2 regions of the Pseudoalteromonas sp. NGC95 genome follow, and region 1 is predicted to be linked to the other one. Evidence: predicted binding sites of a transcription regulator. Region 1 holds the regulator's gene; the other holds the start of a gene.
The links. Region 1 encodes FliA, which starts transcription of late flagellar genes. Its sites were predicted from a motif close to CTAAAGNTNNNNNNNNNNNNGCCGATA; they were not measured.

Region 1 (8,915 bases):
CAATAAGCAACACACGCTTACCCTGCAAAGCTAAAATACCAGCAAGGCTCACTGCTGTTGTTGTTTTACCAACACCACCTTTTTGATTTGCGACAGTCCAAATCTTCACATTACATCCTAATTACTGTTCATTGCGCGTTGTTATGCGAATACCACCATGAGGCAAACGAATTATTTTTATTGTATCGTCATCTGAAGGGAGCTCAATTTCAGGCTCTTCCGCTACTGGCTTAACAGCTTGTTCATCACCTTTAATGTCTTGTATTGGCGGTAAACCATACTTAGAAAGTGCAATAACAACTTTACGATTTTCTGCTCGCCCTTGTTCTGTATCGTTACTTACAAAAGGTGAATATTGACCATAACCTTCTATCGCCATTCTGGCAGAATTAATACCTAATGCTTCCAACTCTACTAAAATAGATGTTGCTCTAGCAACCGAGAGTTCCCAATTTGAGCGAAATATTTCATTGCGAATACTTTCATCATCAGTATAGCCACGCACCCTAATATAGTTATCTACTGGAGCAATAATATCTTTAACAATTTTGACGACTTGCTTTGCCCTAGAGTGTGCAACTGAGCTACCACTTGAAAATAACATACCTGAGCTTAGCTCTATAATCAGCCAATCTTGATTAAGCTCTAAACTGGCTTCTCCATCACGAATTTCATCAATGAGCGCTGACTGCAGCTTAGCAAGTAAGCTATCGAGTGGTTTTCCTAAATATTTTTGTTGTATGTTACTTGTATCACTTTGACCGTCGAGTAACTCTGGACCTTGTTCTTCTTTTAAAATACTTTCACCATAAAGAACTTCTTGTTCAGGTGTCACTCTATCAGTCAATATTCCATTACCATTGACGCCCTCACCTTGCTGGGAGTGCTGGCGGGCAGATTTATCAAAAACGTGTTCAAGGGAGTCTGACAATATTTGAAATTGTTCTTCTTTGTTGATCGCTATCGCATACAGCACCACAAAAAAAGCAAACATAATGGTCATGTAATCGGCATACGATACAAGCCAACGCTCTGTATGTTGACTTTTAGGAGCAGAGTGACGAAGTCGTCGGCGTAGCATGTTATTCGTCCACTAAATTAGGACGCTCTACACGGTAGGCTTCAAGCTTTAATTCTATATTTACTGGGCTTTCGCCAACGCTTATCGCAATCACACCTTCGGCAAGCATTTCATGGTAAAGCATTTTTTGCTCTACACGCTGTTTTAACTTATTTGCCATAGGTAAAAACAATAAATTAGCTAAACCAACACCATAAATGGTCGCGATAAATGCCGTTGCAACGCCTGCACCAAGCATTTGTGGATCGGTAATAAACGACATTGCCTGTATTAAACCAAGCACAGCACCTAAAATACCAATGGTAGGACTGTAGCCCCCCATCGCTTCATAAACACGTGCGGCTTCAAGCAAGCGATCGCGTTCTAGCAGTAAATCAATTTCAAGCGTGTCACGTAGTTTTTGCTCTGAGCAGCCATCTACAAGCAAGCTTAAACCTTTTGCTGCATATGCATCTGGGTGAGCTAGCGCTTCGTTTTCAAGCGCTAAGTAACCTTCTTGACGTGCCTTATGAGACCATCGCTTAACTTGCTCTATTGCATCTTCAATATCATATTGTGGCGCAACAAAGACCCAAGAGCTCATATTTAGCATTTTTTTAAAGGTACTTGCTGATGTTTGCAACATAACAGCACCAAGCGTGCCGCCTAATACAATAATAAGGGCAGGACCATTAAATAAAGCAGAAACAACGCCGCCTTCTAAAGAGTAACCTAAACCTATTGCACCCAGTGCTACAAATAGTCCAAATATTGAGAGTTTATCCACAACCTACCTCTCTCTTGATACGTGCTGCAACATCGCTTAATGCTAAACTTTCACTCGAAAGCCCCGCATTAGCAATGGCTTGAGGCATTCCATAAACAACACAGCTTTTTTCATCCTGTGCCCAAATGGTTGCACCCGTTTGTTTTAACATTCTTGCACCGTCACGTCCATCAGCGCCCATGCCTGTTAAAACGATAGCAAGCACATCGCCTTGATACGTTTTTGCTGCACTGGCAAAAGTTACATCTACACTCGGTTTATAACTTATTCTCTCGCTATGATCTTCAAATACGCGCAGAGTTCTATTTGCACCACGCCCTTCTACCATCATCTGCTGTCCGCCAGGCGCTAGATAAGCAGTTCCTGGTTGTAAGCGGTCACCTTGTTGCGCTTCTTTCACTTTTATTTGGCACAGACCATTTAAACGTGCCGCAAATGCAGGTGTAAAAGCCGCAGGCATATGCTGAATAAGCAAAATAGGGTGAGGGAAATTAGCTGGCAATTGAGTCAGTATAGTTTGTAGTGCAACAGGGCCACCTGTAGAAGTGCCAATAGCTACAAGCTGGTATTGCTTTCCACTTGCTCGCATTGAGGCAACATTAGAATCTGACGGTGTTGTAGGTGCTGCTCTTTGAAAGCTTCTATCGGGTTGTTTTATCGAAGGCGTTAGTGTGTTTGTTCTTTGCGAAAGTGAGCTTGTTATCGGTTTACTTGATATTACTGGCTTAGGTGGTGTTGCAGCTTTAAACGTTCGCGGTAAACGTCTTCGCCCTATATCTTTCACTTTATTTTGTAAAAGCTTTATAGCGTCTTCATTATTGCGAGCGATGTCTTCAAATTTTTTCGGTAAAAAATCCATTGCTCCAGCATCTAGCGCATCAAACGTTGCTGTTGCGCCATCACGTGTTAGTGATGAAAACATTAAGATAGGCGTTGGATTACTCGCCATTATCTCTTTAACTGCGCTAATACCATCAAGCACAGGCATTTCGACATCCATAGTGATCATATCTGGACGTAGCTGAGCTGCTTTTTCAACAGCTTCTCTGCCATTCACAGCAAAGCCTATAACTTGTATGTCGCTATCTTGCTCAAGAATTTCGCTTACCCTGCGGCGAAAAAAGCTTGAATCATCAACAACTAAAACTTTAACGGCCATTTAGCTCTCTTATTAAATTTATGCGTAGGTATATATTAAATATATACCTACTTTATTATTAGCCTGCGTAATGTTTTAACATGTTTGGAACGTCTAAAATCAGTGCAATGCCACCATCTGAAGTAATTGTAGCGCCTGCCATACCTGGTGTTCCTTGAAGTAACGCATCAAGCGGCTTAATCACTACTTCTTCTTGGCCAATTAATGAGTCAACAACAAAACCAATTTGCTGCGTACCAATTTGCACAATAACTACATGGCCTTTTGCTTTTCGCTGTGAACGATCTGAGCCTTTAACTAACCAGTGCTCGAGGTAGAATAACGGTATTGCCTTTTTACGCACAATAATTGTTAATTGCCCATCAACCACATTTGTTTTCGTTAAATCTAAGTTGAATATTTCACTAACACCTGCAAGTGGTAACGCAAATGTTTGTGCGCCAACAATTACCATTAAGGTCGGTAATATGGCTAAGGTAAGTGGTACTTTTATCTCTAAAATAGTACCTACACCTAACTCAGATTGAATACTTACAGAGCCGTTTAATTGGGTGATTTTAGTTTTCACCACATCCATTCCAACACCACGACCTGAAATATCAGATATCTCTTCTTTTGTAGAAAAGCCAGGTGCAAAAATGAGGTTATATGCTTCAGTGTCAGAAAGTCGACTCGCTTGATCGTGATCGAGTACGCCTTTACTAATTGCTATTTTTTTCAGTTTCTCAGCATCCATACCAGCGCCATCATCTTTAATGGTCAACAAAATATGGTCGCCTTCCTGAGACGCTGATAAAGTAACATTACCTGTTCTAGGTTTACCTGCAGCCTCACGAACAGCTGGCATTTCAATACCGTGGTCAACTGAGTTTCGAACTAAATGCACAAGCGGATCAGCTAGTGCTTCCACTAAGTTTTTATCTAAATCGGTTTCTTCACCTACAAGTTGTAAGTCAATGTCTTTGTTTAAGCTGCGTGCTAAATCGCGTACTACGCGAGGGAAACGACCAAATACCTTTTTAATTGGTTGCATTCGTGTTTGCATAACCGCGCCTTGAATATCAGCAGTCACTACATCTAAGTTAGAGATTGCTTTACCCATTGCCTCACTGTCTGAGTTGGTCGCTAAACTAACCAAACGATTTCGCACAAGTACTAACTCACCAACCATATTCATAATTTGGTCAAGTCGTTTTGTATCTACGCGAACTGTCGTCTCTGCTGCTGGTGGCGCTGATTTTTTAGGCGTTGTTGGCGCTGCTTTAGCAACCGGTTTTTCTACCGGTTTTTCTACCGGTTTAGAAACGGGTGCTTTTACAGGTTCTGGTTTTTTTACAGGCACACTCGCTTTTGCAGCTGGTTTAGCTGGAATATTGGGCTGTTTCACAGCAGGAGTGCTTTCTATTGATTTAGGTGCAGTGCCTTTACCATGAAGTTCATCAAGAAGCGCTTCAAATTCATCATCACTAATTTCATCATCTGATGAATTAGCAGTATTTGACGCTGGTTTAGCTGGTTCTACAGGTGCTTTAACTGCACTACTTTGCTCAGGTGCTTTACTCGCAACCTCACCAAAACTGCCAACTCCATGTAACTCGTCTAATAAGCTGTCAAATTCATCATCAGTAATATCACCATTAAAATCACTACTACTTGCTACTGGCTTTTCAACTGCAGGACCTTGTCCTTTACCGTGTAGTTCATCAAGTAAGTTTTCAAATTCATCTTCAGTGATTTCGTTTATTTCAGCATCACTAACCGAAGGAGTTCCGCTAAACATTTCATCAAATGCAAATGGATCTTCCTCATCAGCTATTGGCGTATCAACTACTTCATCAAGAGGTTGTTCAACGTCAGTTTCTGAAGCGACTCCGTTAAGCTCGGCTTCTGTTGGAGGTAGGCCCAAAATGTGGAGGGTTTGAAGTAACTCAGGATCTGCTGGTTCTGGCTTATCCCTATTTTGGATAGTCGCGAACATTTCATTAATGGTGTCGAGCGCTTGTAAAATAACATCCATTAACTCTGAATTGACCGTTCGCACGCCTTGACGTAGTAAATCAAATACGTTTTCAGCGCCGTGGCAAGCATCAACAAGTTCTGTCATAGCTAAAAAGCCTGCACCACCTTTTACAGTGTGAAAGCCTCTAAATATGGCATTTAGTAACTCGGTATCTTCTGGATTATTTTCCAGTTCAACTAACTGTTCAGATAAAAGCTCTAGGATTTCTCCTGCCTCTACAAGAAAGTCTTGTAAAATATCTTCATCGACTTCAAACATGCAGTTACTCTCCTCTTAGAAGCCCAAACTTGATAAAAGATCATCGACTTCATCTTGATCAGACACAACATCATTACGCGATTCTTTATCAATAATAGGGCCTTCAGGACCTGCTAAAGTTTGTGTGGCAACTGGTTCTTTTATTTTTTGTTGTTCTACTTTATTCGCTGTGTTGTCACTGTCATCTTGTTCAGCAAACGCTGTTAAAAGATGAAGTAAGCTTTCTTCTACTTCTCTAACAAGTTCTATAACACGGCGAATAACTTGACCTGTTAAGTCTTGATAGTCTTGAGCCATTAGTACATTTGTCATTAAGCTTTGAAGCTCATCCGTTTTATGATGAGAGTTATTCATAAACTTATCGATACTATGGCAAAGTTGTTTAAACTCACCAAGCTCAATTTCCCGGCTCATTAAACGATCCCATGTCGGTTTGATATGAGATATTTCATCTGCAAGTTGCTGAGCTATAGGTAAACTAGCCTCAACAGCATCCATTGTTTTATTAGCCGCATTTTCTGTCATTTCTATAACATAATTAAGCCGCTTTTTAGCATCTGGAATCGCATCTGTCGTTATGTTAGTTAAGCGAGTATCAAGCTCAAAGCTTTTAAGTGCTTCGTGCAGTTGACGAGTCAACTTCCCAACTTCAGCAAATAATTTAGACTGCTCTTGCGAAGCTGTCTCTAAAATCAACTGATTAGCTTTATCTTGCTCATCGTTTTCTAAATAAATGACGAGTTGACGAGCTTGTTCTAACGTTATTTGAGGCGCAGCTGGTGCTGACATAAGCCTCTCCCCCATCATTAGCCTAAGCGTTCAAATACTTTTTCTAATTTAGTTTTTAATGTTCCAGCTGTAAATGGCTTAACAATATAACCATTAACGCCAGCTTGCGCTGCAGCAATTATTTGTTCTTTTTTAGCTTCTGCCGTTACCATCAATACAGGGATATGTTTTAACTTATCATCTGCACGAATTGCTCTTAAAAGGTCAATACCTTGCATTCCCGGCATATTCCAATCTGTAACCACAAAATCAAATACTTGATTTTGTAACATAGGCAAAGCTGTAGACCCGTCATCAGCTTCTTGAACATTAGTGAAACCTAAGTCACGTAATAGGTTTTTTATAATTCGTCTCATCGTTGAAAAATCATCAACTACAAGAATTTTCATGTTTTTATCCAAAACATCCCCCAGTGAGGTATTAACCTTAGTTTACTTACTACTAGTTTATCCAGTCATTGATTTTAGCTTTAAGCTTAATCATCGCCTGACCATGTATCTGACTTACACGCGATTCGCTTACATCGAGTATATGTCCTATTTCTTTTAAATTCATTTCATCGTTATAGTATAAAGAAAGTACCATTGCATCACGCTCTGGTAATGACTTTATTGCATTTAGCAAAGACTCATTAAACCGATCATTTTTAACATTATTAAAAGGTTTGTCTAGCGCTAAATCTTGGCCTACGGGAGTAATAACATCCTCATCTACACCAAGGTCTTCTATGCCTAATACTTTACTGGTATTAACATCATTTAAAATATGATGGTACTCATTGAGTGAAATTTCAAGTTTTTCAGCAACTTCTGTATCTGTTGGTTCGCGATTCAGACTGCTTTCGAGCCCAGTAATTGCTTCTGCAACTTGTCGGCTTTTACGGTGTACTGAACGAGGAGCCCAATCACCACGGCGCATTTCATCAAGCATAGCCCCGCGAATACGAATACCGGCGAAGGTTTCAAAGCTTGCGCCTTTTGTTGCATCAAAGTTTTTTGAAGCTTCTATTAAACCTATCATTCCTGATTGAATTAAATCATCAAGCTGAACGCTAGGTGGTAATCGAGCAATTAGATGACATGCCACTTTTTTAACAAGCGATGCATGTTTCTCAACAATCACATTTAAGTTTTGTGTTGATTGATATCCCATAGCTCTATTCACCAATGTTGTCATAATTAGCCGTTTACTAGTTTCTCAATGAAAAACTCTAAATGCCCAGATGGTTGATTTGGTATTGGCCATTTAACTGCTTTTGTCGCCAGCGCTTTAAACGCGAGAGCGGCTGGCGAACTTGGAAAGAGCTCAACAATCACCTTTTGGCGACGTGTTGCTTTACGCATATTTTCGTCATAAGGAACCGTTGCTACTAGCTCCATTGAAACATCTAAAAAGCGATCGGTAACTTTAGATAGTTTTGCAAACAATTCAGTGCCTTCACGCATGCTGCGGACCATATTGGCAACAATTTTGAACTTGTAAACACCGTGCTCGCGGCTTAATACTTTAATAAGTGCGTAAGCATCGGTTATTGATGTTGGTTCATCGCACACAACAACCATTACATCTTGTGCTGCTCGTGAGAAGCTTAGCACCATGTCTGAAATACCAGCGGCTGTATCTACAATTAAAATATCAAATTCGGTATTCAATTCGCTAAATGCACGAATTAGCCCGGCATGCTCAGATGGCGATAATTCAACCATACTTTGCGAGCCCGATGTAGCGGGTACAATTTTAATACCAGCAGGCCCTTCAACTAAAATCTCGTCAAGCTCACATTCACCTGACAAAACGTGTGATAAATTGCGCTCTACACGTAAACCAAGCATCACATCACAGTTTGCTAAACCTAAGTCAGCATCCAGCACTAATACTCTATTACCTTGTTGCCCTAGTGCAATAGCGGTATTTAGAGAAACATTTGTTTTCCCCACCCCACCTTTACCACCGGTTACAGCGATAACTTTTACGCCGTTGTTATTGTTTTGACTCATTTTGCGCAGGCCGCTTGCTTGATCTAATACTGTGTTAATCATACATCCCTACTGTACTTGGCGCCACTGCTTGGTGCCTTGAATGTTGTGCTTTTGTTCTTTTTAAATATAACTGCTCAGCCTTTTTCACTAGTTTTTCAGCATTTGCAACACGAATATCTTCTGGCACTCGTTGACCGTTAGTAAGATACCCTATTGGAAGGCGATTTTGAATCGCAATACTAATAATCTCACCCAAACTTAATGATTCATCTAACTTAGTGAAAATACAACCACTTAACTGTACTTTTTTAAAGTGACGTACTGTTTCTTGTAATACATTAATTTGTGCCGTCGCGCTTAGTACTAAGTAGCTGCGAATATCCACACGTTGGTTACGCATTAACGTGTTTAACTGCTCAGTTAAACGTAAATCTCGCTGACTCATACCTGCTGTATCAATTAATACTAGACGTTTATTTCGTAAATGATATAAAACTTCAGCTAATTCATTAGCATCTTTAACTTGCTTTACACCACAACCAATAATACGGCCGTAAGTAGCAAGCTGTTCATATGCACCAATTCTGTATGTATCAGTGGTTATTAAGGCCACTTTATCAGCGCCATATTTTTGTGCGCCTAACGCTGCAAGCTTAGCAACTGTTGTTGTTTTACCAACACCTGTTGGACCCACTAACGCATATACACCACCTTGGCGAAGTATTTCATTATTGGTTGTTTGCATTTGATCTTCGACCATCGTTAACAACGCTTTCCAGCCTTGCTTACGAGATACATCATCAGGTACAAAACATGCTATTTGTTGCGCTACTTCTTTATCGATACCCATACCGACTAAGCGG
Region 2 (8,915 bases), on a different contig from region 1:
TTGGCCTATACGGACGCACCGATGAAAACATCCCGATTACCTTATTTTGGCTAGGTGGCGTAAACCAAGCACAATATGCAGATTCGATAAAAGCAGGTGAAGTACTCCCTTCCCTACACTCTAGTAAATTTGCACCAGATTATAAAGTTGCTATCCCTACCGGAATAAAAGCAATGAGTAACGCTGCTGTTGGTTTATTTAATAAGTAACCTGAATTCTGGATAATAAATCTATCTCAAGTAGAGTTCAGGTTAAGTAATATCGTTTAATAAAATGGCTCTGTAGCTAACTAGCAACAGAGCTTTTTTTATAACTCGACTTTTTAAAGGTCGCTTTTCCACCTCGTTTAGCAAAGCGTTTTTTAGGTGAGCTTTTTGGTAACCTTGCAAATGCATTGCTATCGCAGTTTGCTGCTAATTGTACAAACCCATTTAGGTCAGCAAGTAAAGGCTGTAAAAATTGCTGATAACTCATTACTTGCTGCGCGATATCACCTAAGCTCGATTCCCACTTTGCGGTTAAATCAGGACTCGCTAAACCTTGTGGTAATACGCTAATAAGGGCAAGTCCCGTTTCGGTCGCTCTAATTGACTTACCTTCACGTTTTAAAAAACGCCGCTTAAATAGCAACTCGATTATTCCCGCACGTGTTGCCTCCGTACCTAAACCATCAGTGTCTTTTAATACTTTTTTAATTTGTGGATCTTTAACATAACGACTAATGCCGGTCATCGCAGCCAATAATGTAGCATCGGTAAAATAAGCAGGGGGTGATGTATGCTTTTCGACTACTTCGCCTTGCTCACAAAAAAGAGACATACCTTTTGTTAAAGGAGGTAACGTAGCTTCATCTTTTAATTCAGACTTACCCATTAATACCTTAAAGCCTAAGCTTACATCTTGTTTTGCATTTGCTTTAAATAATCCGCCAGCGATTGTTATCTCTGCTTTAGTTTCGTTATATATATAGTCGGGATAAAACTGAATTAGGTAATGGCGGCTTATTAATTGATATACCTTCGCTTCGTCACCGCTCAAACTCGCTGACTTTAACTGCTTAGCCGTAGGCACAATGGCATGATGGGCAGCCACTTTTGAATCGTTAAAACATTTACTACGCTTTTTTACATCAGCCCCATTTACTAATTCACTGCTTTGCCCACCATTAGCACTTATAGCTTTAAAAATAGCAGATGCATCTTGATGGTGATCTTTAGGTAAATAACGATTATCAGAGCGTGGGTAAGTAATTAGTTTATGACGTTCGTAAAGTATTTGGCAAATATCCAACACCTTTTGAGCTGGCATACCAAATGCTTTAGCCGAATCTATTTGCAGTGCAGATAAATTATAAGGTAATGGAGCACTTTGTTTTTTTTGTTTTTGGTCAAGTGAAGTAAGCTCAGCACTTTGCTTTGTAATGCGTGAAGCAACATTTTGTGCGAGTGCTTTGTTAAGTATTCGCCCTTCTTCATCTTGATGTGGCTCACATGCTTTACTAGGAACCCACTTAGCTATGAATGGCTGGTTATCTGGAGTAAGTAAATGCGCCAGTACATCGTAAAAAGGCTTAGATACAAAGTGTGCTATTTCGTTATCTCTATTAACAACAAGACCTAAAATAGGGGTTTGTACTCGCCCTACCGAAAGCACATTACCAAACCCTGCTTTTTGCCCAGCTAGTGTGTATGCACGTGTTAAATTCATACCAAATAGCCAATCAGCACGAGAGCGCGCTAAAGCAGATACACTTAGCGGAATAAAATCTCGATTAGAACGCATAGTACCCAGTGATTTTTTTACCGCCGATAAGTTTAAATCACTAATGAGTAAACGTTGCGTACTCTGCTTTTTAGCCTGACTTATTTTAGCTTCTTCAATTACTTGATCGACTAGTAGCTGGCCTTCACGGTCTGGATCGCCAGCGTGAATAAGTTGCGAGGCTTGTTTAATTAATTTTTTTAAAACAGTGAGCTGTTTGCGAGTTTTGGTTTTGGCTTTTAACTTCCACTGTTCAGGTATTATAGGTAAGTGTTCAAACTGCCACTTTTTAAAGCGCTCATCGTAATCATCGGGTTCTGCTTGTTCTAGCAAATGTCCAATACACCACGATACACAATCGCCATTAGCGACTTCTATATAACCATCATATTTTTTATGTGGTTTTGGTAACGCATCAGCAATAGCGCGTCCAAGTGAAGGTTTTTCTGCAATGTAGAGTTTCATAGCCTGCTCATCACTGTTTATATAAACAGTAGTCTAGCACAGCTATTTTAAAGGAGGGAACTTTTTGTAACTATTGGCTAGCTGGGCTTTTTTTGTCTTTTGTTAAAATATAAATAAGCGGAAGATAACAAACAACAACGGTGCCTATATTAATAAATGGCAATAAGGTTTTATAAATGTATGTACTATAAGAAAGATCCCATAAATGGCGGTCGACTAATCTAAATAGCTGTAAAATTGGTGCCATAATAACAACCAATTGACCTAATACGCATTGCCATAAATAAACCTTATCTTTTAAACCCAGATATGCGATGAGTGCCATCCAAGCAATATCATTAAGGGCCCAAACAAGGTATCGATAAACATAAATCCCATTATCAAACTCTTTCAAGTAAGGATGAATAATGGTTCCATATAAAAAAAAAGCGGCTGTAATTAAAGCGAAACGCAGGGCCAAATAATCTTTTCTAAAATAAAAGATGAAAATAGCAGGGCTTAAAATAAACACCCAACTAGTATCTAATATCAATATAGTCTTTAAAAACCATTCAGGCATTAGAGTTAATCAAGTTTTTTTTCATCATCGTCATTACCACCGCCATTTCCTGGCATATGACTAAACTTATCGACCTTTTTCATAAACTATTCCGTTACATTTGTTAAAGAAAGCATACTTTATGATAAATAAGTGTGTTTGCCAATAAAAGTTATCTTACATCTATAGGAGCTGACTCTTTTGCTTTACCTTGTAATATAGATATTTCTACTCGGCGATTCCTGCGGCGATCTTCATCGGTGTCATTCGGTACAAGTGGTCGTGTTTCAGCTCGACCAACCACCATCATTCGGGTTTTATCAAATCCTTGGACTTTTTGCAGTTCACTTGCAACGGCTACAGCACGCTTTGATGATAGGTCCCAATTATTAATATATAACTCATTCGATACCTGAAAATCATCTGTATGGCCAGATACTGTTATTTCACCGGGTACATCTTTTAACAGCACACCGATATCTTGAATTATAGGTTTAAACTTAGGTTGTAAAAATGCACTACCTGAAGGAAATGAACCATTCTCTCTAATGCGAATAATTATTTGCTGCCCTAAAGACTCAAGCTCAATTGCGCCATCGATTATTTGCTTTTCAAGCTGCTGCGCTATCTTTTTAACAAGCTCGTTAGTTTGCTCCTGATCGGCTGCTGAAGTTGCTTGCTCAGAAGATTCTTCTTGTGAGGTACTACGAGATTCGCCACCGCGTTTATCCCCTCGCTGTTCTTGCCTGCCGCCTGCTGAGCTTTCATCGCCAGCCTGAAACTCTAACATTTGTTGAGTCATTTCGACTGTTTGCTGCTGAATGGTTTCTATTGGGGTTGGCTCTGGTTTGCCTGGGGTAAACTCCATGGCAATAACAGAGGTCCCTTTAGGGATGTCTTTTACTTCAATTTTATTCTGCACACCAAAAGCAAACTTCATAGAGCCCGCGATTTGTTTAAACTTAAGTACATCCATTTCTGAAAACGCGAGCAAGAGTACAAAAAAGCACATTAACAGTGACATTAAATCGGCAAACGTTCCCATCCATGCAGGTAGACCTGGTGGTGGACATTTGCACTCTTGATCAGACATAGTTACTCCTCGGTATCTACTTTGCGTTTAGATTCAGCTAAGTAATTTTTCAAAATACCTTCGATTACTTTTGGATTTTGACCATCTTGTATACCTAAAATAGCATCCAAAATTAAACGCTGATTCATCGCTTCCTCGTCTTTACGCAGTTCAAGTTTTACCTGAATAGGAATTGCCACAACATTGGCTAAAAACGCGCCATATAAAGTTGTTAATAGTGCTACTGCCATTGCCGGACCAATTGCCTTTGGGTCATCCATGTTAGACAACATTGCAACCAAACCAATTAGAGTACCAATCATACCCATTGCAGGCCCTATATCAGCTAACGACTTAAATAAACCCGCGCCCAATTCATGGCGAGTCGTGGTTAGAGAAATATCTTTTTGAAGTGTAGCGCGAACTACATCTGCGTCGTGGCCATCAACGAGCATATCGACGCCTTTGCGCATAAAGGGGTTTGGAATTTCAGCTTCTTCGAGTGCTAAAAAACCGCCTTTACGAGCTGAATCCGCAAGTTCTACTGCTTTTTCGATAAGTATTTCTGGCGTTTCGATTTTAAACATAAACGCTTTGGCAACAACTTTACCTATCCCCAAAAATTGCGACATGGTGAAGTTTGATAAAACAATAAAGAGTGAACCACCAAATACAATAACCACCGACGGGGTATTGTAAAACATAGCCATTTCACCGCTACTACTCATAAACATAGACATGACAATTAAGCCAATTGCGCCTAGGATCCCGATTATGGTTGCTAAATCCACATTTCCTCCAGAAGTTTCATGCTTAATGGCCTTATCATAAACTTTTATTATTAACTGCTTATCGGCAACATATTGAATTGCTTAAGCCATTTTTATAAATAAACATAAAAAGCAGCCTTTAGCACTATCTTAGATCAAGTTATAAAGGCTACCTAATTATCAATTGATTTATTAAACCAACAGACCGCTATTAAGGCTTTATTAATGCACTTGAAATATAATTTAACGTTATAAAGGTAAAAAACCAATATCATCCTTTGACCTAGTTTAGCATTCCCCCTAAAATTGACCCCTAAATTTATTATGTAAGCTGAAATAAAGATGGCGACTAAAAAACCTGAAAACTTAAGTTTCGAACAAGCACTAGAAGAATTATCTACAATCGTTAGTGACATGGAACAAGGTGACTTATCGCTTGAGCAATCGTTAAAGCAATTTGAGCGTGGAATTGCATTAGCAAGTGCTTCATCAGGGAAATTACAGCAAGCAGAACAAAAAGTATCAATTTTGATGGGGAATGGCGAAAAGTCAGTACTTACAAACTTTGATAATGATATGGAATAGCTGTGAGCATAAAAAATCATATTGAACGTGCTCAAAAAGATGTAGTAGCGACCTTACAACAGCATTTTAACCAGCCTCTCGATACAGAAGAAACGGTAAAGAACGCCACCCAGTATGGATTATTTAATGGCGGTAAAAGATTACGTCCATTTTTAGTTTATGCCACAGGTAAAATGCTCGGCGCAAACCATCAAGACTTAAACGTACTTGCTGCTGCAATTGAGTGTATTCATAGCTATTCGTTAGTCCATGATGACTTACCAGCAATGGACGATGACGACTTACGCCGCGGACGCCCTACTTGTCATATAGAGTTTGGCGAGGCAAATGCAATTTTAGCCGGTGATGCTCTTCAAACTCTTGCTTTTGAGCTTATTGCGAATCACAAATTTGAATGCTCATCGCAAACACAAGTAAAAATGATTGCTACACTTGCCCACGCATCAGGCCTTCAGGGTATGGTTGGCGGACAAGGCCTTGATATAGCAGCAACAGATAAAGTAATTACCGTACAAGAGCTTGAGCGAATACATAAGCTAAAAACCGGGGCTCTAATTAATTGCGCAATTACACTTGGTGCACTGTGCAGTGAAAAGGCTGATCAACAAACCTTAGAAAATTTAAGTGTTTTTGGGTATGCTATAGGGCTAGCATTTCAAGTACACGACGACATTTTAGATGTTGAAGGCGATACAGTTATTTTAGGAAAGCCACAAGGCTCCGATATTGCCGCGAATAAAGCGACATATCCGGCGTTATTAGGTATGCTAGGCGCTAAAGAAAAGGCGCAGAATTTAATACAACAAGCCCATGAAGCGTTAGCAAATATAGATGCTGACACAACACTTCTTGCGTCGCTAGCAAATTATCTAATTGAGCGTGACCACTAATTTTTGCTCATACGTATTGCAATTAGCACTGACATTATTACTCAACATTAATTATTCGTAAAAGCTTTGAATTAATTAATGTTAGCGAAGGATATATATAAAACCATGACACTTGATAGTAGCAAGTATCCATTACTTAATTTGGTTGACGAGCCAGCCCAATTGCGTGACTTAGCGCAAGACAAACTCCCTGCATTTAGCAATGAGCTGCGCGATTATTTACTCAACTCAGTATCGCAAAGTAGCGGTCATCTAGCGTCTGGTTTAGGGACGGTTGAACTAACCGTTGCGCTGCATTATGTTTATAACACTCCAGACGATCGCCTAGTTTGGGATGTGGGTCATCAAGCTTATCCGCATAAAATTCTTACTGGTCGTCGCGAGCAAATGCACACCATTCGCCAAAAAGACGGTTTACACCCTTTTCCTTTTCGCGATGAAAGCCAATACGATACGTTTAGCGTAGGCCATTCAAGCACCTCTATTTCAGCTGCCTTAGGTATGTCTATTGCTGCACAAAAAGAAGGTAAAGGTCGAAAGTCTGTAGCCATTATTGGTGACGGAGCTATAACCGCAGGCATGGCATTTGAAGCGATGAATCATTTAGGTGATGTAAAATCAGACATGCTTATTATTTTAAATGATAACGAAATGTCGATTTCTGAAAATGTTGGCGCATTAACAAATCACTTTGCTCGAATTTTATCAGGTAGCTTTTATACTAACATTCGTGAAGGTAGTAAAAAGTTACTCTCAGGTGTGCCTCCGGTAAAGCAACTTGCCAGTAAAATGGAAGAGCACATTAAAGGCATGATGATCCCGGGTACCTTCTTTGAAGAATTAGGCCTAAATTACATTGGTCCCATTGATGGTCACGATGTAAACATGCTTGTAGATACATTACGTAATATGCGTAATTTAAAAGGCCCACAGCTTTTACATATAAAAACCCAAAAAGGTAAGGGCTACAAACCGGCTGAAGCCGATCCTATTGGCTATCATGGTGTACCAAAATTCGATCCGAGCACAACTAGCCTACCTAAATCTAAACCTAGTGCTGCTACTTTTTCAAAAGTATTCGGCGATTGGTTATGTGATATGGCCGAACAAGACAGTAAGTTAATGGCTATCACGCCTGCAATGCGCGAAGGTTCAGGCATGGTACGTTTTTCTAAAGAGCATCCAGATCAATACTTTGATGTAGCTATTGCTGAGCAGCATGCCGTTACTTTAGCCGCTGGCTTTGCCTGTGAAGGTTTAAAACCTGTTGTTGCTATTTACTCAAGCTTTTTACAACGTGCGTATGACCAATTAATACATGATGTTGCACTGCAAAACTTACCTGTATTATTTGCCATTGACCGCGCTGGTATTGTTGGAGCCGATGGTGAAACTCACCAAGGTGCGTACGATTTAAGCTTTATGCGCTGCATTCCAAATATGGTAATTATGGCACCAAGCGATACCAACGAATGCCGCCAAATGCTATACACCGGTTATAAAGCAAACTGCCCTGTTGCAGTTCGTTATCCTCGAGGTAGTGCAGGTACTGCAGACATTGAAAGCACTATGCAACTGCTTGAAATAGGTAAGGCAGATACAATTAAGAAAGGCAGTAAAATTGCCATTTTATCGTTCGGTACATTACTTGAAAATGCACAGCTTGCTGCAGATGAATTAGATGCAACGCTTGTTAATATGCGTTTTATTAAACCACTTGATACCGCACTTTTAAATGAGCTTGCAACTAGCCACGATGTAATTGTTACGCTTGAAGATAATGCGATTGCTGGCGGTGCCGGCTCTGCAGTTAACGAATTCTTAGCAACGCAAAAAACTGATATTAATATCCTTAACTTAGGTATTCCTGATGAGTTTATTAAACACGGCACTCAAGATGAAATGCACGATGAAATGGGGTTAGGCGAGCAAGGAATATTAACCGCTATTAAAGCGTTTATTAATTAACTTCCTATACATCTAAAGTTGAGCATATTAAAAAAGGAGCCTAGGCTCCTTTTTTAATATCAAATATTGCTGATCAGCGCATCCACACTTTAATATCAGCTAGGCCATTGCTTTGTAAAATACCTAATTGTTGATCAACGTTAGAATTTTGTTCAAACTCAAATGCATCAAGCTGATCATCAAACGTAATATTTGCAACACCATCACCACCGCGCTTTTTAACTTGGTGCAATGAAATATCAGCTAGGTTAATAGATGTTTCCCAGCTAATTACCTGCCCACCCAAAAGTGGTAATGGATAAAATGACCAACCAATTGATGCCGTGATATTAGTTGTTTTTCCATTTGGTAATTGGAATGAATTAGCCGCTATTACTTTACAAAGATCTGAAGCATAGCTGTCTATTTTATTGCATTTAAAATCACGTAATAATAGTAAAAACTCATCACCACTCCAACGTGCCACATAGTCAGAACCCTGCGTACGCGAATTTAATAATGCAGCCATTTGCTGTAAGCAGCTATCACCTGCAATTGGGCCATAGGCATCATTAATACGGCTGAAATTATCAAAGTTAATAATTACCAGCACCAGTGACTTGCCTTGTGCCTGCAGCGATTGTGAATTACGTTGAAAGTGTTCAATATCTTTAGGGAGTTGATCAAACAAAAAGCGACGGCTACGCAGCCCTGTTAGCTCATCTGAGTGACTAACTAATTTAAGCTGTGAATTCACTTGGCCTAATTTATCATTAGCTTGACGAAGCTCTAAGGTACGCTCGGTGATCAAGCCCTCTAATGCTTCTTGTTTTCTACGCTCTTGCGCTCTAAACACCCAAAAAATAAGGTAGAAAAGCAAAATAAAG

Region 2: a site for FliA is predicted at 4,687-4,713, ahead of pomA (flagellar motor protein PomA). Genes of this name have one in related genera too.

What each region holds. Positions count from the first base shown of each region.
Region 1 covers NZ_JADYWR010000005.1:187,195-196,109, forward strand. Annotated here, with positions in the region: gene I6E70_RS06785 (ParA family protein) at 1-109, opposite strand, end outside; gene I6E70_RS06790 (flagellar motor protein MotB) at 122-1,081, opposite strand; gene I6E70_RS06795 (flagellar motor protein) at 1,083-1,847, opposite strand; gene I6E70_RS06800 (protein-glutamate methylesterase/protein-glutamine glutaminase) at 1,840-3,006, opposite strand; gene I6E70_RS06805 (chemotaxis protein CheA) at 3,065-5,284, opposite strand; gene I6E70_RS06810 (protein phosphatase CheZ) at 5,300-6,073, opposite strand; gene cheY (chemotaxis response regulator CheY) at 6,091-6,474, opposite strand; gene I6E70_RS06820 (RNA polymerase sigma factor FliA) at 6,515-7,225, opposite strand; gene I6E70_RS06825 (MinD/ParA family ATP-binding protein) at 7,252-8,112, opposite strand; gene flhF (flagellar biosynthesis protein FlhF) at 8,105-8,915, opposite strand, start outside.
Region 2 covers NZ_JADYWR010000032.1:3,005-11,919, forward strand. Annotated here, with positions in the region: gene I6E70_RS19005 (M20 metallopeptidase family protein) at 1-209, shown strand, start outside; gene I6E70_RS19010 (DNA topoisomerase III) at 286-2,226, opposite strand; gene I6E70_RS19015 (hypothetical protein) at 2,297-2,785, opposite strand; gene I6E70_RS19020 (flagellar motor protein MotB) at 2,937-3,857, opposite strand; gene pomA (flagellar motor protein PomA) at 3,860-4,627, opposite strand; gene I6E70_RS19030 (exodeoxyribonuclease VII small subunit) at 4,949-5,191, shown strand; gene ispA ((2E,6E)-farnesyl diphosphate synthase) at 5,194-6,081, shown strand; gene dxs (1-deoxy-D-xylulose-5-phosphate synthase) at 6,187-8,049, shown strand; gene I6E70_RS19045 (ligand-binding sensor domain-containing diguanylate cyclase) at 8,123-8,915, opposite strand, start outside.